One region of the Streptomyces sp. NPDC090445 genome, then DNA from elsewhere that is predicted to be linked to it. Evidence: riboswitches for the same ligand, from Rfam matches in the RefSeq annotation. Region 1 holds a riboswitch; each other region holds the start of a gene.
What was found. Region 1 has a riboswitch for cyclic di-AMP ahead of ACIQUT_RS21085 (M23 family metallopeptidase). Riboswitches for the same ligand answer to the same signal wherever they lie in the genome.
Positions count from the first base shown of each region.

Region 2: linked by a shared signal. The riboswitch ahead of ACIQUT_RS20135 (transglycosylase family protein) and the one ahead of ACIQUT_RS21085 (M23 family metallopeptidase) in region 1 are both predicted to bind cyclic di-AMP.
Region 3: linked by a shared signal. The riboswitch ahead of ACIQUT_RS03050 (peptidoglycan DD-metalloendopeptidase family protein) and the one ahead of ACIQUT_RS21085 (M23 family metallopeptidase) in region 1 are both predicted to bind cyclic di-AMP.

Region 1 is NZ_JBIVXV010000010.1:106,381-113,754, reverse strand. Features, by position in the region: gene ACIQUT_RS21095 (M16 family metallopeptidase) at 1-619, shown strand, start outside; gene ACIQUT_RS21090 (M16 family metallopeptidase) at 640-2,007, shown strand; cyclic di-AMP (ydaO/yuaA leader) riboswitch at 2,218-2,373, shown strand; gene ACIQUT_RS21085 (M23 family metallopeptidase) at 2,387-3,181, shown strand; gene ACIQUT_RS21080 (GntR family transcriptional regulator) at 3,387-4,052, shown strand; gene ACIQUT_RS21075 (HPr family phosphocarrier protein) at 4,285-4,566, opposite strand; gene ACIQUT_RS21070 (GNAT family N-acetyltransferase) at 4,751-7,374, shown strand, end outside.
Region 2 is NZ_JBIVXV010000009.1:83,776-91,149, reverse strand. Features, by position in the region: gene ACIQUT_RS20150 (globin domain-containing protein) at 1-276, opposite strand, end outside; gene ACIQUT_RS20145 (cytochrome P450) at 399-1,673, shown strand; gene ACIQUT_RS20140 (transglycosylase family protein) at 1,776-2,897, shown strand; cyclic di-AMP (ydaO/yuaA leader) riboswitch at 3,174-3,344, shown strand; gene ACIQUT_RS20135 (transglycosylase family protein) at 3,347-4,075, shown strand; gene eno (phosphopyruvate hydratase) at 4,383-5,669, shown strand; gene ACIQUT_RS20125 (septum formation initiator family protein) at 5,818-6,306, shown strand; gene ACIQUT_RS20120 (DUF501 domain-containing protein) at 6,387-6,965, shown strand; gene ACIQUT_RS20115 (exopolyphosphatase) at 6,962-7,374, shown strand, end outside.
Region 3 is NZ_JBIVXV010000001.1:672,865-680,238, reverse strand. Features, by position in the region: gene ACIQUT_RS03060 (MBL fold metallo-hydrolase) at 1-64, opposite strand, end outside; gene ACIQUT_RS03055 (SGNH/GDSL hydrolase family protein) at 291-1,079, opposite strand; gene ACIQUT_RS03050 (peptidoglycan DD-metalloendopeptidase family protein) at 1,263-2,231, opposite strand; cyclic di-AMP (ydaO/yuaA leader) riboswitch at 2,236-2,447, opposite strand; gene ACIQUT_RS03045 (tyrosine-protein phosphatase) at 2,760-3,578, shown strand; gene ACIQUT_RS03040 (aspartate aminotransferase family protein) at 3,641-5,035, opposite strand; gene hpnH (adenosyl-hopene transferase HpnH) at 5,032-6,063, opposite strand; gene ACIQUT_RS03030 (1-hydroxy-2-methyl-2-butenyl 4-diphosphate reductase) at 6,069-6,809, opposite strand; gene shc (squalene--hopene cyclase) at 6,809-7,374, opposite strand, start outside.

The DNA.
Region 1 (7,374 bases):
CGTCGAGGACGTCCCCGCCCGCGCGCTGATGGCCGCCTACCGGCTCCCGCACGACGGCACGCGCGAGTGCGACGCCGCGGACGTGGCCCTGACCATCCTGGGCGGCGGCGAGTCCTCCCGCCTGCACAACCGCCTGGTACGCCGCGACCAGACGGCCGTCGCGGCCGGCTTCGGCATGCTCCGCCTGGCCGGCGCGCCCTCCCTGGGCTGGCTGGACGTGAAGACCTCCAGCGGGGTCGAGGTGCCCGCCATCGAGGCGGCCGTGGACGACGAGCTCGCGCGGTTCGCCGCCGAGGGCCCGACCGCCGAGGAGATGGAGCGCGCGCAGGCCCAGCTGGAGCGCGAGTGGCTGGACCGGCTGTGCACGGTGTCCGGCCGCGCCGACGAACTGTGCCGCTTCGCGGTGCTGTTCGGCGATCCGCAGCTGGCACTGACCGCCGTGGAGCGGCTCCTCGACATCACCGCCGAGGAGGTGCAGGCCGTGGCCGCGGCCCGGCTGCGCCCCGACAACCGCGCGGTGCTGGTGTACGAGCCCCTCGCGGCCGACGCCGCCGAAGGCGCCGACGCCGCACAAGACGCCGACGCGACCGAGAACGAGAACGAGGGGGCGGAGCAGTGAGCGACAACGCAGCCGTCACGATGACCTTCCACCCGCGCCCCCAGGCCGGCCGGCCCCGGCCGTGGGCCTTCCCGGCCCCCGAGCGCGGCTCCCTGCCCAACGGCATGACCGTGCTGCGCTGCCACCGGCCGGGCCAGCAGGTGGTGGCCGTCGAGGTCAACCTCACCGCCCCGCTGGACGCCGAGCCGGCGGGCCTGGACGGCGTGGCCACGATCATGGCCCGCGCCCTGTCGGAGGGCACCGACAAGCACACCGCCGAGGAGTTCGCCGCCGAGCTGGAGCGCTGCGGAGCCACCCTCGACGCGCACGCCGACCACTCGGGCGTGCGCGTCTCCCTGGAGGTCCCCGTCTCCCGGCTGCCGAGGGCCATGGGCCTGCTCGCCGAGGCCCTGCGGGCGCCCGCCTTCGCCGACAGCGAGGTCGACCGCCTGGTCCGCAACCGCCTCGACGAGATCCCGCACGAGCTGGCCAACCCGCAGCGCCGCGCCGCCAAGGAGCTCTACCGCCGGCTCTTCCCGGCCGACCTGCGGATGTCCCGCCCGCGCCAGGGCACCGAGGAGACGGTGGCCCGGATCGACTCCGCGGCCGTGCGCGCCTTCTACGAGGCCCACCTGCGCCCCGCCACCGCGACCGCGGTGGTCGTCGGCGACCTGACCGGAATCGACCTGGACGCCGTGCTGGCGGACACCCTGGGCGCCTGGACCGGCACCGCGGGCCGGCAGGCGGAGGTGCCGCCGGTCACTGCCGACGACACCGGCCGCGTGGTCATCGTCGACCGGCCCGGAGCGGTGCAGACGCAGCTGCTCATCGGCCGGATCGGGCCGGACCGGCACGACACGGTGTGGGCGGCGCAGGTGCTCGGCACGTACTGCCTGGGCGGCACCCTCACCTCGCGCCTGGACAAGGTCCTGCGCGAGGAGAAGGGCTACACCTACGGCGTGCGCGCCTTCGGCCAGGTGCTGCGCTCCACGGCCGACGGCCGGGGCGCCTCGATGCTCGCCATCAGCGGCTCGGTGGACACCCCCAACACGGGCCCGGCCCTGGACGACCTGTGGAAGGTGCTGCGCACCCTCGCCGAGGGCGGCCTGACCGATGCCGAGCGGGACGTCGCCGTGCAGAACCTGGTGGGCGTGGCCCCGCTGAAGTTCGAGACGGCCGCGGCCGTCGCCGGCACGCTGGCGGACCAGGTGGAGCAGCAGCTCCCGGACGACTACCAGGCGCAGTTGTACGCGCAGCTGGCCGCGACGGGCACGGTGGAGGCGACCACGGCGGTGGTGAAGGCCTTCCCGGTGGACCGCCTGGTCACCGTGCTGGTGGGTGATGCCGCGCAGATCGAGGAGCCCGTGCGGGCCCTCGGGATCGGCGAGGTCACCGTCGTCACCAACTGACGGCGTCCTCCGCCCGCGGCAACCGGCGGGTGATTCAAGGGGCTTCGGCGGCTTGTCCGCCGAAGCCCCTTATGTCTGTTTGGCCCGAAGGCTGGCTTATGCGGTGTGGCGTGCGCAACAAAAGGCCGTGACCATTTGGTGATTGACTGATGATCCGCCTAGCGTCGGCCGTGCTGTTCGTCAGTTGGTACGCGCCGCACCCGCGGCACCGGACAGCGATCGCCGAGTCCCCGTCAGGCGCAAGCCTGGGGAGCCGGGGACCCACACGTCCCTGGGGTGAATCGGGCCGCCTCGCAAGAGGGGCCCGTAGGAGACCTTCCTGCTCCGAACCCGTCAGCTAACCCGGTAGGCGAGAAGGAAGGAAAGGATCAGCCTCCTCATGGCCTTTGGCAGCCGTGCCGCCGGCAAGCACCGTGGTTCCAGCCGTCTGAGCCGCAAGACCGCCGGTTACGCCGGTGTGGCCGCCCTCGCGACCACCGGCGTCGTGGGCACCCTCGCGGGCCCGGCGTTCGCCGCTTCGGACAAGGCCCCCTCCATGGAGGACACCGGGCTGAACGCGGTCGTCACCGCCGCCGACGTCGCAGGCGACGTCGAGGCCCAGGCCGAGGCCCAGAGCGCCGCCGCAGAGGCCGCCGCCGCCAAGGAGAAGGCCGAGGCCGACGCGAAGGCCCGGGCCGCCGAGGCCAAGCAGAAGGCCGAGGAGAAGGCGAAGGCCGAGCGCGAGGCCGCCGAGCGCGCCGCCCGCGAGGAGGAGCGCAAGCGCCTCAACACCTTCGTCTCCCCGCTCGACGACTCCTATGTCTCCACCCAGTACCGCGCGGGCGGCGGCATGTGGTCCTCCGGCAGCCACACCGGCATCGACTTCCACGCCGCGTCCGGCACCTCCGTGCAGGCGGTGGGCCTCGGCACCGTCGTCGAGGCCGGCTGGGGCGGCGCGTACGGCAACAACGTCGTCATCAAGCACGCCGACGGCACGTACACGCAGTACGGCCACCTGTCCTCGCTGAGCGTCTCCGTCGGCCAGCAGGTCACCCCCGGCCAGCAGATCGGCCTGTCGGGCTCCACCGGCAACTCCAGCGGCCCGCACCTGCACTTCGAGGCCCGCACCGGCGCCTCCTACGGCTCGGACATCGACCCGATCTCGTACCTGCGTTCGCACGGCGTCAGCCTCTGATCCAGGCGCGTCGCGCACGCACCCGCACACGCTTCGCCCGAAGGCCCCGGCTCACCGAGCCGGGGCCTTCGGCGTTGTGGCCCGTAAATACCCCCGATTTCCTTCCCCGCTCGGAAAATTCCGCCGGTTGCAATAGAGTCCCCGTACGATCCCAGTACGGTCACGGCATTGTCGCCGGCAATCGGAAACAAGCGGAGGTCCCGTCTTGCGTATTCCCGCGCACGCGGTATGCACTGCAATCCGCGACGACATCGTCTCCGGGGTGTTCGAACCGGGCGGCAGGCTGACCGAGGAGGTGTTGGCCCGCCGCTACGGTGTCTCGCGCGTCCCGGTCCGCGAGGCGCTGCGGACGCTGGAGTCCGAGGGCTTCGTGACCACCCGCCGCCACGCGGGCGCCTGCGTCGCCGAGCCCACCGAGCAGGAGGCGGCCGACCTGCTGGAGCTGCGGATGCTGCTGGAGCCGCTGGCGGCCTCGCGGGCCGCCCGCCGGCGCAGCGAGGGCCACCTCAAGGTGCTGCGCGGGCTGGTCAGGCTGGGCCAGGAGCGGGCCAGGCAGGGGCAGGGCGAGGACCTGCGGGCGCTGGGGAGCTGGTTCCACGAGACCTTGGCGCAGGCCTCCGCCAGCCCCGGGCTGATCACGCTGCTCACCCAGATGCGGCACAAGGTCGCCTGGATGTACGCCGTGCAGGCCCCGGCCCGGCCGGCGGAGTGCTGGGCCGAGCACGGCGCGATCGTGGACGCGGTGGCGCGCGGGGACGCCGAGCGGGCGAAGGTGCTCACGGCTCTCCACGCCGACCGGACGACCGGGTCCTACCGGCTGCGGGTGAGGACTTCGCAACCTGCCGTAAACACGGGGAGCCGCTCCCATTAACAGGAGCGGCGTATGAATGGGGGATGCCGCCGCGCCCGGGCATTTCACGCCCCGGAATTTCCGCCCGGCTTTCCCGGCCGGGTGATGTGAATTCCCGCGGCCGCCCGATGCCCCGCCCGGACGCCCGCCCGGAATTCTCGCGGCGAGGCGGGGGCGGAAAACAGTGAAGCCGCGGTCCCGGATTTCCCCGGAAGCCGCGGCCCCACCGTCCGCGCGGTGCGAACCCGAAGGGTCAGACGGTCTCGGGGAGCTCCTCCAGCCCCTCGGCGACCAGCTTCGCGAGGCGGTCCAGCGCCGCCTCGGCGCCCTCGGCGTCGGACGCCAGGACGATCTCCTCGCCGCCCTGTGCGCCCAGGCCCAGCACCGCCAGCATGGAGGCGGCGTTGACGGGGTTCCCGTCGGCCTTGGCGATGGTCACCGGGACGCCGGAAGCGGTCGTCGCGCGGACGAAGATCGAGGCGGGACGGGCGTGCAGGCCCTCGGTCCAGCCGACGTTGACGCGGCGCTCTGCCATGGTGATGCCCTTCAGGTTCTCACGGTTGTCTAGACCAGTCTCTCACGACGCCCCGAGTGCTCCGGCCGACCTCCGACCCGGATCACCCGCCGCTCGACGTACCCCAGCTTGCACCGGTTTGCCCGGTGTTGCCGTACGCGCCGCGCAGGGGCTGTCCTGCCCGTCCTGGGCTTAGGATCGCCGCATGACCACCGCGTCGGACCCCTCGTACCCGGCCCACTGGGAAGCCGACGTCGTCCTGAGGGACGGCGGCACCGCCCGCATCAGGCCCATCACCACCGAGGACGCCGGGCGGCTGGTCGGCTTCTACGACCAGGTCTCCGACGAGTCGAAGTACTACCGCTTCTTCGCCCCCCACCCCCGGCTCTCCGACCGCGACGTGCACCGCTTCACGCACCACGACTACGTGGACCGCGTCGGCCTCGCGGCCACCGTCGGCGAGGAGTTCATCGGCACCGTCCGCTACGACCGCATCGGCCCCGACGGCCGCCCCGCCTCCGCCCCCGCCGACGAGGCCGAGGTCGCCTTCCTCGTCCAGGACGCCCACCAGGGCCGCGGCGTCGCCTCCGCACTGCTGGAGCACATCGGGGCCGTCGCCCGGGAGCGGGGCATCCGCCGGTTCGCGGCGGAGGTGCTGCCCGCCAACACCAAGATGATCAAGGTGTTCACGGACGCCGGCTACCAGCAGAAGCGCACCTTCGAGGACGGCTCCGTCCACCTCACCCTCGACCTCGAACCCACCGCCGAGTCCCTGGCCGTCCAGCGCGCCCGCGAACAGCGCGCCGAGGCCCGCTCCGTGCAGCGGCTGCTGGCCCCCGGCTCGGTCGCGGTCGTCGGAGTCAGCCGCTCCGGCGCAGGCGTCGGAGCGGCGGCCCTGCGGAACCTGCGCGACAGCGGATTCCGCGGCCCCCTCCACGCCGTGAACGAGGCCCGCGCCCCCGGCGCCGAAGGGGACCTGCTGGAGGGCGTACCGGCCTACCGCTCCCTCCGCGACATCGACGCCCCGGTCGACCTCGCGGTCGTCGCGGTCCCCGCCGAGCGCGTCCCGCAGGTGGTGGCCGACTGCGGCGAGCACGGCGTCCAGGGCCTCGTCGTCCTGTCCGCCGGATACGGGGAGAGCGGCCCGGCCGGGCTCGGCCGGCAGCGCGAACTGGTCCGCCAGGTGCGCTCGTACGGGATGCGGCTGATCGGGCCGAACGCCCTCGGCGTGATCAACACCGCCCCCGAGGTGGGCCTCAACGCCTCGCTCGCCCCGATGCCGGCCCCCGTCCCCGGCCGGATCGGGCTGTTCACGCAGTCCGGCGCGATCGGCATAGCGCTGCTGTCCGCGCTGCTGCGGCGCGGCGAGGGGCTGTCGTCCTTCGTGTCCGCGGGCAACCGGGCGGACGTCTCCGGCAACGACATCCTCCAGTACTGGTACGAGGACGAGGCCACCGACGTGGCCCTGATGTACCTCGAAACCCTCGGCAACCCGCGGAAGTTCACCCGGCTCGCGCGCCGCACCGCCGCCGTCAAGCCGGTCGTCGTCGCCAAGGGCGGCCGCCACACCCCGGCCGGCCACGTGGTCCCGGGGACCAGGCTGCCGGAGACCACCGTCTCCGCACTGCTGCGGCAGGCCGGCGTGATCCGGGTCGACACGGTGACCGAGCTGGTGGACGTGGGGCTGCTGCTCGCCTCGCAGCCGGTGCCGGCCGGGCCGCGCGTGGCGATCCTCGGCAACTCGGAGTCCCTCGGCTTCCTCACGTACGACGCCTGCCTCGCCCGGGGGCTGCGGCCCGGCGCCCCGCTCGACCTGACCACGGCGGCCTCCGCGGCGGACTTCGGCCGGGCCCTGGCCGCCGCCCTGGCCTCCGACGCCCACGACGCGGTGGTCGTCACCGCGATCCCGTGGGTGAACGAGGGGGCGAGCGCCGACGACCTCGCCGACGCGCTGCGCGACGCCGTCTCCGCCCACCCCGGCAAGCCGGTGGCGGTCGTCCACGTGGAGCTGGCGGAGCTCGTCGAGTCCCTCTCCCGCGCCGACGTGCGCATCCCCGCCTACCCGGCCGCCGAGCGGGCAGTCCGCGCCGTCGCCGAGGCCGTCCGCTACGGGCAGTGGCGGCGGGTCAACGCCGAGTCCGGCCACGTCCCCGAGTACGAGGACATCGACGAGGCCGGGACCGCCGACCGGCTCGCCGGGCTGCTGGCCGAGGTCGGCGTCGGCGACGGCGTGCTCACCCTCGCCGAGGCCGACGCCGCCGCGCTGCTCGCCCGGTACGGGATCCGGGTGCTGCCGACCCTGCCCGCCCCCACCGCCGACGCCGCGGTCAAGGCCGCGGAGGCCCTCGGCTACCCGGTCGCGCTCAAGACCACCGCCCCGCACCTGCGCCACCGGGCCGACCTGGGCGGCGTACGCCTCGACCTGGCGGGCGAGGCCGCGCTGCGCCGCGCGTACGGCGAGCTGACCGGCCTGCTCGGCTCGCCCGCCGAGCTGCTGCCCGTGGTCCAGGCCATGGTCCCGCGGGGCGTGGACACCGTCGTGCGGTCCGTCATCGACCCCGCCGCGGGCGCCGTCCTGTCGTTCGGGCTGGCCGGCGTGGCCTCCGAGCTGCTCGGCGACACCGCCCACCGGATCGTGCCGGCCACCGACCGGGACGTCGCCGGACTGATCCGGTCCATCCGCGCCGCACCGCTCCTCTTCGGCTGGCGCGGCAGCGACCCCGTCGACACCCCGGCCCTGGAGGAGCTCCTCCTGCGCCTCTCCCGGCTCGTGGACGACCACCCGGAAGTGGTCGGCGTCACCCTGGAGCCCGTCGTCGTCGCCACCGA
Region 2 (7,374 bases), on a different contig from region 1:
GCCGACGGCCGCGTAGTGCTCGGGGCGGGCGAGGAACTTGCGGTGGTCGCGGCCGAGGTCCTGGAGGTAGGGGAGCAGGCTGTCGTGTTCCAGGTGGGCGATGACGTGGGTGAGGGCGGCGAAGAGCCGGTCGCGCTGGCGCTGCATGTCGTGGGAGGCGGACGGGAAGAGCGCGCGGATCGCGGGGTTGTGCCAGAAGAGGTGGGAGTAGAAGTACTTCACGGCATGCTCGGCCCGCCTCTCCACCACCGCGAAGCTGCTTTTCAAGATCCTCACATCCACAGGACCGAAGTAGGAACGGCCGACGGGGCGGCGTCAAGCGATGGCGGATCTACGGACAGCCGCGGCGAACGCCCCCATATCGGATGCCGCTCCGGCGGCCGGGATACGGTCGACGGGTGCACGAGCCGACCCCCGCAGCCGCCGAAGACCCCGCTCCCGCCCAGGGCCCGACCCTGTTCGACTGGGAGTTCGCGACCGACCCCTACCCCGCGTACGCCTGGCTGCGCGAGCATGCGCCGGTGCACCGCACCAGGCTGCCCAGCGGGGTCGAGGCCTGGCTGGTGACCCGGTATGCCGACGCCCGCCAGGCCCTCGCCGACCAGCGGCTCAGCAAGAACCCGGCGCACCATGCGGAGCCGGCGCATGCCAAGGGCAAGACCGGGATCCCGGGGGAGCGCAAGGCGGAGCTGATGACGCATCTGCTGAACATCGACCCGCCGGACCACACCCGGCTGCGGCGCCTGGTGTCGAAGGCGTTCACCCCGCGCAGGGTGGCGGAGTTCACACCGAGGGTGCAGGAGCTGACCGACCAGCTCATCGACGCGTTCGCCGGTCGGGGTGAGGCGGATCTCATCCACGAGTTCGCGTTCCCGCTGCCGATCTACGCCATCTGCGAGATGCTCGGCGTACCGCGCGAGGACCAGGACGACTTCCGCGACTGGGCCGGGATGATGATCCGGCACGGCGGCGGCCCGCGGGGCGGAGTGGCCCGTTCCGTGAAGCAGATGCGGACCTATCTCGGGGAACTCATCCACCGGAAAAGGGATGATCTGGGCGATGACCTCATCTCCGACCTGATCCGGGCAAGTGACCACGGGGACCACCTGACGGAGGCCGAGGCCACCGCCATGGCCTTCATCCTGCTGTTCGCCGGTTTCGAGACCACCGTGAACCTCATCGGCAACGGCGTGCACTCCCTCTTCGTGAACCCCGGCCAGCGCGTCCGCCTGCAGGAGTCCCTCGCGGCCGGGGAGCGCGGCCTGCTGCAGACCGGCGTCGAGGAACTGCTCCGCTACGACGGCCCCGTGGAGCTCGCCACCTGGCGGTTCGCCACGCGGCCGCTGACCCTCGGGGGCCAGGACATCGCCGTCGGCGACCCGGTGCTGGTCGTGCTCGCCGCCGCCGACCGGGACCCGGCGCGGTTCGCCGATCCGGACACCCTGGACCTCTCCCGGGCCGACAACCAGCACCTGGGGTACGGGCACGGGATCCACTACTGCCTCGGCGCCCCGCTCGCGCGACTTGAGGGGCAGACGGCACTTGCGACTTTGCTGACGCGTCTGCCGGATCTGGAACTCGCCGTTCCGTCAACTGACCTTCGATGGCGGGGAGGTCTGATCATGCGTGGCCTGCGCACTCTTCCCGTTCGATTCACACCCCGAAACATCTGAACACTTCCTGAAGGAAAGTCAGGTTCTTGCTCAACTTGTGACAATCGTTCGAAGGAGGCTAGGTTCTGCCGTTACTCAGTCGTTATGCGAAAGGTGCTGCCCATGCTTTCCGGGAACGGCCGCCACAGACGCCCCCGCCAGGTCCCCGCGATTGTCGTCACCGCCGGAGTCACTGGCTCCGCACTGGCCATGCCGCTGCTGGCCGCCACCGGTGCGAACGCGGCGGAAGCCGCCACCTGGGACAAGGTCGCCGAGTGCGAGAGCGGGGGCACCTGGAGCGCCAACACCGGGAGCGGCGCCTACGGCGGGCTGCAGTTCACCCAGGAGGAGTGGAAGAACGCGGGCGGCGAGGAGTTCGCCGAGCGCGCCGACCTCGCGAGCCGGTCCCAGCAGATCGCCGTCGCCGAGCGCATGCTCGGCTCCCAGGGCCCCGAGGCCTGGCAGAACTGCGCCGCCCAGGCCGGGCTGGCCAAGGACGCCCCCGCCGCGGACGTGGACCCCGGCGCGAAGGGCCAGCACCGGGCCATCGGCCAGACCCCGAGCCGCCCCGACGACAAGGTGCCCTCGAACGGCAACGGCAACGGCAGCCGACCCACGGACTTCGGTGCCCCGACCCCCGCGCCGGACTACACGATCCCGCCCGCGCCGACGGGGCCGTCCAGCGGACTGCCCGTCATGCCCGCCCCGGACGGTACGACCGCGAACCCGACGGTCCCGCCCGTGTTCCCCGGCGACCCGACCGCGAACCCGGTGACGCCGACCCCGACCGCGCCGGGCACCCCCGGCACCCCGGGCGTCACCCCGGGCGTCACGCCGGGCGCCCCGGGCACCCCGGGCGTCACCCCGGGCACTCCGAACGCCTCCGCGCCCGGCACCCCGGGAGCCCCGAACCAGGGCGGCGTCCCGGCCGACCCGGCGAACCTCTCCGCCCCGTCGGCGCAGGGTGCACCGGGCGCACCGGGCGCACCCGGTGCACCGGGCGCCTCCACCGACCCGGGTGCCATCCCGGACGTCATGGGCGGCGGCAAGCACCGCGGCACGCCTGCCGTCGAGGTGTCGCCGGCCTCGTACACGGTCAAGGAGGGCGACAGCCTGGCGACCATCGCGAGCTCCACGGGCGTGAAGGGCGGCTGGGGGGCCCTGTACAAGGCCAACGAGCAGGTCATCGGCGGTGACGCCAACCTGATCAAGCCGGGGCAGAACCTGGATCTAAGCCAGAAATAAGGGCAGTTCGGACACCCGTAAAGCGTCGAATGTCCGGTTCGTTCAAATGAGACATGCATCTCTTCCGGTCAACTGGCGTGTCCCGCCTGGAGGCTTGCGCAAACCAGGCCCCCACCTGCGCAAACACCCCGAAAAGCAGCGCAAGTAGGGGCTCTCTCTCCCCGGTGTTCCTCGTTGAACATCGGGGAGAGACATGCCTACGGTCTGAACCGCTCGCCACCGCGGGCCCCTTCGACCGCACTGCCGAATCCTGCCGGCGGACGGAGGGAACACTCGTCGCGTCAAGCGCCGAAGGCAGGAGCGGGGGAACCAACGTAGGTGCCGGGAAGGGCCGTTGAAAGACGGCACGCACCGGCTTGGGGTGAAGCCGCGCGTCACACCGCGCGACCGGGCAACTCATCCGCCCGAACCCGACAGCTCACCTCGCAGGCGTCGGTGAGGAGAAATCCATGCTGCTTTCGGGCAAGGGCAAGCACCGCCGCGCCACCGCCATCGAGCGGACCACCCGCATCGTGACGCTCGCCGGCGTCGCCGGTGTCGCCGTCGCCGCGCCCCTGATGACCGCGGGCACCGCCTCCGCCGCCACGGGCTCGGAGTGGGACCGCGTCGCCGCGTGCGAGTCCGGCGGCAACTGGTCCATCAACACCGGCAACGGCTACTACGGCGGCCTGCAGTTCTCGGGCTCCACCTGGGCCGAGTACGGCGGCAAGGCGTACGCCGCGCAGGCCAACCAGGCCTCCAAGGCGCAGCAGATAGCCGTCGCGGAGAAGGTCCTCAAGGGCCAGGGCAAGGGCGCCTGGCCGCACTGCGGCAAGGGCCTGACCAACTCGGCCTACACCGGCGGCGGTTCGACCGCCACCAACAACAACACGACCACCAAGTCGACCCCGAAGTCCTCGACCCCGAAGACCGAGACCAAGAAGACCCAGCCGCAGAAGACCGAGACGAAGAAGGCGCCCTCGCGCACCGAGGCCCCCACGACCCGGTCCGAGCGCTCCGAGGCCCCGGCCCCGAAGACCGGCAACGGCTCCTACGAGGTCAAGTCCGGCGACACCCTCGGCACCATCGCCGAGGCCCGCAACATCAAGGGCGGCTGGGAGAAGCTCTTCGAGCTCAACAAGGACATCGTCTCCGACGCCGACCTGATCTTCCCCGGCCAGAAGCTGAAGCTCGGCTGAACATCCCGCGAAGCCCCGCGTGCGTAGGCCGCGCGGACTGACGCGAAGGTCACCGCACGTGTGAGCCCACCGCCCGGCGCGTATCCCCCCCACGCGCCGGGCGGTGGTGCGTGCGCCCCCGACGGCGGTCGGTGGCAGCCTGAATGAGGGTCCGTATGTCCCGGAAGCGGGGTATTCGGGCCCTTTTTCGTCCCAGGACCCGGGCGGTCGGCTGGCCGACAGCCCGGAGCCGGTTAGGCTCTAGGCGGCAAGGCCGGCCACGGCCTGACCCGCCACCGCACACCCAGCGTCACATCCCCAGAAGGAGATGCTCGTGCCGTCCATCGACGTCGTCGTAGCCCGGGAAATCCTGGACTCCCGAGGCAACCCCACGGTCGAGGTCGAGGTGGGCCTCGACGACGGCAGCACCGGCCGTGCTGCCGTTCCGTCCGGTGCCTCCACCGGTGCCTTCGAGGCCATTGAGCTTCGCGACGGCGACCCCAACCGCTACATGGGCAAGGGCGTGGAGAAGGCCGTCCTCGCGGTCATCGAGCAGATCGGCCCGGAGCTCGTCGGCTACGACGCCACCGAGCAGCGCCTGATCGACCAGGCCATGTTCGACCTGGACGCCACCGACAACAAGGGCTCGCTCGGCGCCAACGCCATCCTGGGCGTCTCCCTCGCCGTCGCGCACGCCGCGTCCGAGGCCTCCGACCTCCCGCTGTTCCGCTACCTCGGCGGCCCGAACGCGCACCTGCTGCCCGTTCCGATGATGAACATCCTGAACGGCGGCTCGCACGCCGACTCCAACGTGGACATCCAGGAGTTCATGATCGCGCCGATCGGCGCGGAGTCCTTCTCCGAGGCCCTGCGCTGGGGCGCCGAGGTCTACCACACCCTCAAGAAGGTCCTGCACACCAAGGGCCTGTCCACCGGCCTGGGCGACGAGGGCGGCTTCGCCCCGAACCTGGAGTCCAACCGCGCCGCGCTCGACCTCATCGTCGAGGCCATCAAGCAGGCCGGCTACACCCCGGGCAAGGACATCGCGCTCGCGCTCGACGTCGCCGCGTCCGAGTTCTACAAGGACGGCAAGTACGAGTTCGAGGGCCAGTCCCGCTCGGCCGCCGAGATGACCGAGTACTACGCGGAGCTCGTCGACGCGTACCCGCTGGTCTCCATCGAGGACCCGCTGTTCGAGGACGACTGGGCCGGCTGGAAGACCATCACCGACAAGCTGGGCTCCAAGGTCCAGATCGTCGGCGACGACCTCTTCGTCACCAACCCCGAGCGTCTGGCCCGCGGTATCGAGGAGGGCTCCGCCAACGCCCTGCTCGTGAAGGTGAACCAGATCGGTTCGCTGACCGAGACCCTCGACGCCGTCGAGATGGCCCAGCGCAACGGCTTCAAGTGCATGATGTCGCACCGCTCCGGCGAGACCGAGGACGTCACCATCGCCGACCTCGCCGTCGCCGTGAACTGCGGTCAGATCAAGACCGGCGCCCCGGCCCGCTCGGACCGCGTCGCCAAGTACAACCAGCTGCTGCGCATCGAGGAGATCCTCGACGACGCCGCGGTGTACGCGGGCCGCAGCGCGTTCCCCCGCTTCAAGGGCTGACGGCCCCTGAGCCTCCGTACGTCCCCGCACCCGGTCCCGTACCGTGTGCGGGGACGTAGTGCGTACTGCGCAGTGCGCAGCGCGTGTTGTGCAGTGGTCGAGAGCGCGTGCCGGCACGCGGACACCGGACACCAGGGGAGGCGGAACAATGGCCGGGAACCGGGATCGGTTCTCCACCTTCTCCACCGCGACCAGGCTCAAGCAGCTCGGTGAGCGGACCGCCGCCCATGTCTACCGCTCCCAGAGCCGCCGTCAGGTCCGCCGCAGCCGGCTGACCGGGCGGGCCGCCCTCCTGGTGCTGGTCCTCTGTACGCTGGTCGTCGCCCTGGCGTACCCGATGCGCCAGTACGTCTCGCAGCGCTCGGAGATCGCCGAGCAGCAGCGGGCGGCCGCGGCGGCCGGCAAGCGGCTCGAACGGCTGCGCGACGAGAAGGCCCGCTGGCAGGACGACGCGTATGCGGAGCAGCAGGCCCGCAAACACCTGCACTTCGTACGCCCGGGCGAGATCAGCTACATCATGAACGACCCCGGGGCCGAGGCGGCGGAGCACCGGCGCACCGGACAGGCCGGGGCCGACCGCCCCTGGTACTCGAACGTCTGGGACGGCGTCGACAAGGCCGACCGCCCCGGCGACTGACGACACCACCGGCAGCACCACCAGAGCACCAGCAGCACCACCCCACCCACACGACAAGAACGAAGAGACTTCCTCCAGGCATGCAGACGCCCCCGCCCCAGACCGACCGGACCGAGCCGACCGACGCGGACATCGAGGCGTTCGAGCAGCAGCTCGGACGCCCGCCGCGCGGGCTGCGCGCCATCGCCCACCGCTGCCCCTGCGGCCGGCCGGACGTGGTCGAGACGGCCCCCCGCCTCCCCGACGGCACGCCCTTCCCCACCCTCTACTACCTGACCTGCCCGCGCGCCGCCTCCGCGATCGGCACGCTGGAGGCCAACGGCGTGATGAAGGAGATGCAGGCCCGGCTCGCCGAGGACCCCGAGCTCGCCGCCGCCTACCAGGCCGCGCACGAGGACTACATCCGGCGCCGCGACGCCATCGAGGTGCTCCAGGGCTTCCCGAGCGCCGGCGGGATGCCGGACCGGGTGAAGTGTCTGCACGTGCTCGTCGGCCACTCGCTGGCCGCCGGCCCCGGCGTGAACCCGTTCGGCGACGAGGCCCTCGCCATGCTGCCGGAGTGGTGGGCGAAGGGCCCGTGCGTCACCCCGTGCGGCGGCGGCGACCAGGCCGGGGACGCGTCTGCGGAGCCGACCGGGCAGAAGGAGTCGGAGGCGTGACCCGGGTCGCGGCCGTCGACTGCGGGACGAACTCCATCCGCCTGCTGGTGGCGGACCTCGACCCCGCCACCGGCGAGCTGGTCGAGCTGGACCGGCGGATGACGATCGTCCGCCTCGGCCAGGGCGTTGACAAAACGGGCCGGCTGGCCCCGGAGGCCCTGGAGCGCACCTTCGCGGCCTGCCGCGTGTACGCCGAGGTGATCAAGGAGCTCGGCGCCGAACGGCTGCGCTTCGTGGCGACCTCGGCCTCCCGCGACGCCGAGAACCGCGACGACTTCGTCCGCGGGGTCGTGGAGATCCTGGGCGTCGAGCCCGAGGTGATCTCGGGCGACGAGGAGGCGGAGTTCTCCTTCATCGGCGCCACGAAGGAGCTGACCGGCGCGGATCTCCCCCAGGCTCCGTCCGGGGG
Region 3 (7,374 bases), on a different contig from region 1:
CCGCGCCGAAGGCTTCGGGGCGCAGGGCGCGCAGCCGGGGACGCAGGGGTTGGGAGCCGGTCAAGGCGCCTCCTGGGAGGGTGGGGCGGGCGGTCGCAGGCCGTGGCCGGCAGTCTGCTTCCTACTGGTCTACCACCACCAACGCGGGGCGGCCCCGGAGGATTCCGGGGGCGCGCCCGCACCACCCCTCGCAGCAGCCTCAGTGCTCCGCGGGGGTGCTGGTAAGGACCGGCGATCGTCTGCGGGCCGGTGGTGGCCGATCGCGCAGTTCCCCGCGCCCCTTCGGGGCACTACAGGGGCAGCAGGTCCGGTCGCTTCGCCTCGACGTGGTCGCCGGAGGACTCCCCGCGCAGCCGCCGGCCGATCCACGGCACGAGGTACTCGCGGGCCCACTGGATGTTGTCGCGGGTCACGTCCACCGAGCCGCGCGGCTGCTGCGGCGGCCACGGCTGGTCGGGGTCGGCCGGCACCTCCAGCCCGAGCACCTGGGCGGCGCGCAGCGCGACCCGGGTGTGTCCCTCGGGCGAGAGGTGCAGCCGGTCGTCGTCCCAAGCTCGGCGGTCCTGTACGGACTTCAGCGACCAGAGGTCGAGGACGGGGCAGTCGTACCGGTCGGCGATGGCGCGCACGTGCGCGCTGTACGTGGCGACCTTGCCCCGCAGGTGCTTGAGGACGGGCACGCCGCGGGTGTCGAAGCCGGTGGTGATCATGACCTGGCCACAGGCGGCGGTGAGGTCGGCGACGGCGGCCTCGAACCGCTCGGCGACGTCGTCCGGGTCGCTGCCGGGCCGGATGATGTCGTTGCCGCCGGCGCAGAAGCTCACCAGGTCGGGGGCGAGCTCCCTGGCCCGGGGAACCTGCTCGGCCACGATCTGGTCGAGCAGCCGTCCGCGCACCGCGAGGTTGGCGTACCGGAAGTCGCCCTCGGGGCGCTGGTCGGCCAGGAGCACGGCCAGCCGGTCCGCCCAGCCGAGAAAGAGCCCGCCGGGCCCCGGGTCCCCCACACCCTCCGTGAAGCTGTCCCCGAGTGCCGCGTACGAGCCGATAATCCGGTACGCCTGTTCTGTCGTCTCTGTCATCGTCGTCGCTGCCACGGGACCATATCCTTCACCGCGGGACGTGACCTACGCCACCGTAGGAAGGGGTTGACGGACCGTGATCTATACCACCCGGTCGGTGCGGAATAACAGCGCGTGAGGCCGGGACCCCCCTCGGGCCCCGGCCTCACGCGGGTCTGCCGCCCGCGGCGGCGGCGCGAGCCGTCAGATGGTCACGCCCTTGGAGCGCAGGTAGCCGATCGGGTCCATGTCCGAGCCGTACGAGGGACCGGTGCGGATCTCGAAGTGCAGGTGCGGGCCGGTGGAGTTGCCGGTGGAACCGGAGAGGCCGATGGTCTGGCCGCCGCTCACGCTCTGGCCGACCGAGACGGAGAGCTGGGAGAGGTGGCCGTACTGGGAGTACTTGCCGTCCGTGTGCCGGATGATGACCTCGTTGCCGTACGCGCCGGCCCAGCCGGCGGAGACGACGGTGCCCGCGCCGACCGCCTTGACGGTGGTGCCGGAGCTCGCGATGAAGTCGACGCCGGTGTGGTAGCCGCTGGACCACATGGCGCCGGCGGTCCGGTACTGGGTGGAGACGCCGCCGGGGACGGGGGCGGTGAAGCCGGCCGCGGTGACCGCACCACCGGCGGCAGCGGCCGCGCTCTTCTTGGCAGGCACGGGCACGGGCGCGGACGCAGGCGCGGGGACCGCGGCGAGCGGGGAACCGGTGGTGGCCGGGGCCTTCTTCTTCGGCTTCGGCGCGGGGGCGGGCTGCTCGGCCGGAGCCTGCTCGGGAGCCGGCGCGCCCGGGGCGCCGAGGGTCAGCTTCAGCCCGGGGTGGATCAGGGAGGGGTTGTCGCCGACGGCCTCGCGGTTGTCGGCGTAGAGCCGCTGCCAGCCGCCCGGGAGGTCGCGGTCGGCCGCGATGACGGAGAGGCAGTCGCCCGTCCGGACCGTGTAGACGGCCGCCTCGGCCCGGGCGGCCGCAGGGGCCTGCGGGGCCGCGGCCGGGAGCGCGGTGGCGGCGGCCTGGGCGGCGGTCTCGGCGGCGGCCGGGGCGGCGGACGCGTGGGCGCCGGCGGCGCCCATCAGCGGCAGGGCCAGGGCCGCTCCGCCGGTGCCGGCGACGGCGGCGAAACCGCGGGCTGTGAAACGGTACTTCGGGCGGCGGTGCTTACCCTTTGCCGGCATGGCGCATTCCTCTCCGGCGCCTGCGAGGTGAGCTGTCGGGTTCGGATGGGAGATGTCCGGCCGTCCGTGTTGCACGTCCACGCGCAACACGGACGTGCGCGTGAAGTGAACGGAACACGTACGGCTTCACCCCTGGCTGCTCCGGAGCGGAACTCCGGCGCAGCGGCTTACCTGGTTCCCCCGCTCCTGCCGCGCGAGTTCGGTCGAGTGCTGTTTCCGGACGGCGGCAGGATTAGGCGGTCCATCCGGATCGGTCGCGAAGGTAATCCAGCGGGACCGCACGGAACAAGCCGCGAATTTCCTGACGGATTCACAGGGGCGGGAGTCCGGCGGAATTCCGGTCACCCTGCGTCCATTCCCCGCCGCCAACAGCCGTTCCGCCCGGGCCATTCGCCTTTGGCGATCAGGCACTCAACGTCACCGTATGATCTGGCTCACGGGGCTGTGCCCGATCTCGCCTCCGGCACCGGCAAGTTGGTCCCAAGCAGAGCAATTCGGACACTCGATGACGATGTGGAGGATTCCCTCGTGACCCAGCAGATACCGCCCTCTTCGCCGAATGTCCCGCTTCCGGAGTCCGATCTGTCCGGTGTGCGCAATTTCCGCGACGTGGGCGGCCTGCCGACCACGGACGGGCGGAGGGTCAAGGCGGGACGACTCTACCGAAGCGGACATCTCGCACATGCCACCGAAACCGATGCAGAATTCCTCGCATCGCTCGGCCTGCACACCGTCTTCGACTTCCGCAATGCGGCCGACCAGGCCCTCGAAGGTCCCGACGTCGAGCTCCCCGGGGTGCGCAACGTCAACATTCCGCTGTCCGATCCGGCCGCCGGCAAGGAATTCTGGACCATGGTCCGCAATGGAAACCTGGATCAGCTCCGCGGAATCCTCGGCGGCGGAAAGGGCTCCGCCCGGATGGTGGACTCGTACCGCTCGATGGTCGTGGACCGCACCGCCGAGCACAGCCGGGTCCTGCACGCCCTCGCCGAGGACAGCCTCCCGGCGCTCATGCACTGCGCCGCCGGCAAGGACCGGGCCGGCCTGTCGGTCGCCGTCACCCTGCTCGCGCTGGACGTGGAGCGCGAGGCCATCGTCGCGGACTACCTGGAGTCCAACGCCCCGCACCGCCGCTACCGGGTCCGCCGCGGCAGCGACGCACCCGAGGCCCGCTCCCCCGAGGTGATGGAGCTGCTCGCCCCGCTCTTCGACGCCCGCGCCGCCTACCTGACCGCGGCCTTCGACACCATCGACGAGCACTGGGGCGGCGTCGACCGCTACCTCGCCGAGGGCCTCGGCCTGACCGCCGGGACCCTCGGCCGGCTGCGCGGGCGACTGCTCGACTGAGCGCACCGCGGGAGGTGCCGTGACGGGCCGGCGATCACCTGCGGGCCCGTTGCGGCCGGCCGTCAGCCGCCCGCGACGGCCTGCCTGACCAGCGTCCGCCCGAAGTCCCACAGGAGCCCGCCGCCGGCGTGCGCCTCGTCCATGACCGCCCGGAAGGCGCCGACGAACCGGTCGACGTCCGCCTCGTCCACGATCAGCGGCGGGATCAGCTTGATCACCTCCAGGTGGTCCCCGGAGACCTGCGTCAGGATCCGGTGCCGCTGCAGCAGCGGCACCACCACCATCTGCGCGAACAGCCCCTTGCGGGCCGCCTGGAGCACGGTCCACCGGCTGCGCAGCCGCAGCGAGGACGGCCGGCCGAACTCGATGCCGATCATCAGGCCCCGGCCCCGGACCTCGTGCAGCAGATCGTACGCGTCCACCAGCGCGGCGAGGCGCCCGCGCAGCAGGTCGCCCATCGCGCGGGCGTTCGCGACGACCGACTCGTCCTCCATGACGGAGAGCACCGCCAGCCCGGCCGCCATCGCCTGGGCGTTGGACCCGAAGCTGGCGGAGTGCACCAGGACCCGGTCCATGGACGAGTAGACCTTCTTGAAGATCCAGTCACGGCCGAGGGTGGCGCCGACCGGGACGTAGCCGCCCGACAGCGCCTTCGCCACGCACACCAGGTCCGGCTCCACGCCCGGCTCGTGCCGGTACGCGTAGAATTCGCCGGTCCGTCCGAGGCCGGTCTGCACCTCGTCGGCGATCAGCAGCGCCCCGTGCCGGCGCAGCAGCTCCTGCGCGGCGGGCAGGAAGCCGGGCGGGGCCGCGTGCACGCCCTTGCCCTGGATCGGCTCGACGACGAACCCGGCGACGTCACCGCGCTTCAGCTCCCGCTCCAAGGCGGCCAGGTCGCCGAGCGCGATCCCGGTGTCGGGCAGCAGCGGCGCGAAGCCGTCCCGGAAGCCGGCCTCCCCGTTCACCGAGAGCGAGCCGGTGGTCAGCCCGTGGAAGGCGTGGTCGCAGTAGAGGATCCTGGGCCGCCCGGTGGCGTACCGGGCGAACTTCAGGGCGGTCTCCACGGCCTCGGTGCCGCTGTTGCCGAAGAAGACCCGGTCCAGGTGCGGGCTGTACGCCAGCAGCTTCTCGGCCAGCAGCCCGGGCAGCGGCTGGCAGTCGAAGCGGGTCAGGTCGGCGAGCTGTGCGTCGAGCACGTCGTGCAGGGCCCGGCGGACGACCGGGTGGTGCCGGCCGAGACCCATCACCCCGAACCCGGACAGCATGTCCAGGTAGTCGTTGCCCTCGGCGTCCCAGAAGTGGGCGCCCTCGGCCCGCTCGTAGACCTTGTCGAAGCCGATGGTGTGCAGCATGCGGGGCAGTTGCGGGTTCAGGTGCCGGGTGTGCAGCTCGTACCGCTCCGCGCCGCGCTCGGCCAGCAGCGCCTTGAGGTCGAAGCCTCCGGACGCGGTGGTCATGCCGAGCCGCCCAGGTTGCCGGAGACCGTGTCGCGGGCCGCGCGCAGGGATTCCTTGAGGGAGCCCATGGTGGCGAGGACGGCGGTGGGCTCGTAGCCGCAGTGCGCCATGCAGTTCGCGCAGCGCGGGTCCTTGCCGCGGCCGTACCTGCTCCAGTCGGTCTCCTCGATGAGTTCGCGGTACGTCGTCACGTACCCGTCGCTCATCAGGTAGCAGGGGCGCTGCCAGCCGAAGAGGGAGTAATTCGGAATGGCCCAGGCGGTGCACGGGAAATCGGCCTTGCCTTCCAGGAAGTCCAGGAAGAGCGGGGAGTGGTTGAGCCGCCAGCGGCGCCGGTTGCCGCCCGCGAAGGCCTTCCGGAAGAGTTCCCGGGTCTGTTCGACGCCGAGGAAGTGTTCCTGGTCGGGTGCCTTTTCGTAGGCGTAGGCGGGCGAGATCATCATTTCGTCGACCTTCAGGTCGTCATTGAGGTAGTTGAGCACCTCGATGACGGTCTGCGGGGTGTCGGTGTTGAAGAACGTGGAGTTCGTGGTCACCCGGAATCCGCGCTCCTTCGCCTCCTTGATGGCGGCGACCGCCTCGTCGAAGACGCCTTCCTTGGCCACGGATTCGTCGTGGCGTCGGCGCAGTCCGTCGATGTGCACGGCGAAGGCGAAATAGGGCGAGGGGGTGAACTTCCCGATCTTCTTGCGCAGCAGCAGGGCGTTGGTGCACAGGAACACGTACTTCCGCCTGGCGACCAGCTGGCGCACGATCTCGTCGATCTGCGGGTGCATCAGGGGCTCGCCGCCCGCGATGGACACCATGGGTGCGCCGGACTCCAGGACGGCGCCGACCGCCTGGGCCACCGGCATGCGCTGCTTGAGCACCCCGGCGGGGTGCTGGATCTTCCCGCAGCCCTCACAGGCCAGGTTGCAGGCGTAGAGCGGCTCCAGCTCCACGATCAGGGGGAACTTCTCACGCTTGCGGAGCTTCTGTTCGAGCAGATAGGTCCCGACCCTGATGGACTGTCGCAGCGGCATGGCCATCTGGCTCACCTCCTGGGGAGCGGCAAAGAACGGTGCCAGTCATAGAACGCGGGCAATACGGCACGCAGTACGCGGAAGGCCGATATTCCACCGCGGACCGTGCCGATGCGGACGAGCTCGTGCTCCGGGGCGTCCACGACCACCCGGACGGCGGCAACCGGGCGGGGCTCGACGGCCGGGGCGGCCGCTCCGGCGGCGGTTCCGGCGGCGGTTCCGGCGGCGGTTCCGGCGGCGGTTCGGGCAGTGGCGCCGGCGGCGGTTCGGGCAGCGGTCCACAGGGTGGCCGCCGATTCCATGTCGACGGCGATGGCTCCGGTGGCGCGCAGCCGCGCGCGCTCCTGGCCCCGTACGACCCGGTCGGAGCCGGTGAGTGCGCCGGTGTGCACGGTCCGGCCGGGGGCGGCGCGGGCCAGCGCCTCGGCGAGCAGGGACGTTCCCGCACAGGTGACGGTGCCGCGGGGGTCCCGGGTCTCCTCGGCGACGACCAGGTCTCCGGGGTGCATGCCGGGTACGAGTCCGGCGCAGAACCCGGTGGCGAGGACGGCGGCGCCCGCCAGGCCCGGTGCGGCGAGGGCGCGGGTGACGGCCCGCTCGGCGGCGCGCGGACCCATGCCGGTGCGCAGGACCGTGTACCCGAGGGGGGCGCCGCGGTCGCCGCCGCTGCACAGGGCCGCCTGCTCGATGCGCAGGGCGCAGGCGACCAGCAGCGGCCGGGGCCCGGGGCCGGCGGGCCGGGCGGCGGCCATCAGGGCGTCCCGGGCGCGAAGGGTTCCCCGTGCAGGTAGCGGCCGAGCGCGGTGAGCGGGAACACCTGCCGGTACAGGTGGTAGTTGATGGAGAAGTCCCAGGGGAAGCCGGTGCCCGTGAAGTGCGGTTCGTCCCAGGAGCCGTCCGCCAGCTGGGTCCCGGTCAGGTAGGAGACGCCCCGTTCGACGGCCATTCCGTCGCGCTCCCCCGCCGCGAGGAGGGCCATCAGCGCCCATGCGGTCTGCGAGGCGGTGGAGTCGCCGCGGCCCGCCCAGGCGGCCGGATCCCGGTAGGAGCGCTGGTCCTCGCCCCAGCCCCCGTCTGCGTTCTGTACGGATTCCAGCCAGGCCACGGCCCGCCGGACCGCCGGGTGGGCGGGGGCGATGCCCGCCGCGACCAAGGCCGGCACCACCGACCCGGTCCCGTACACGTAGTTGGTGCCCCAGCGGCCGAACCAGCTTCCGTTCGGCTCCTGTTCGGCGAGGAGCCAGGCGGTGCCGCGCCGGGTCCGCGGGTCGGCGGCCCGGCCCTCGACGGCGAGCATCTCCACCACGTGGGCGGTGA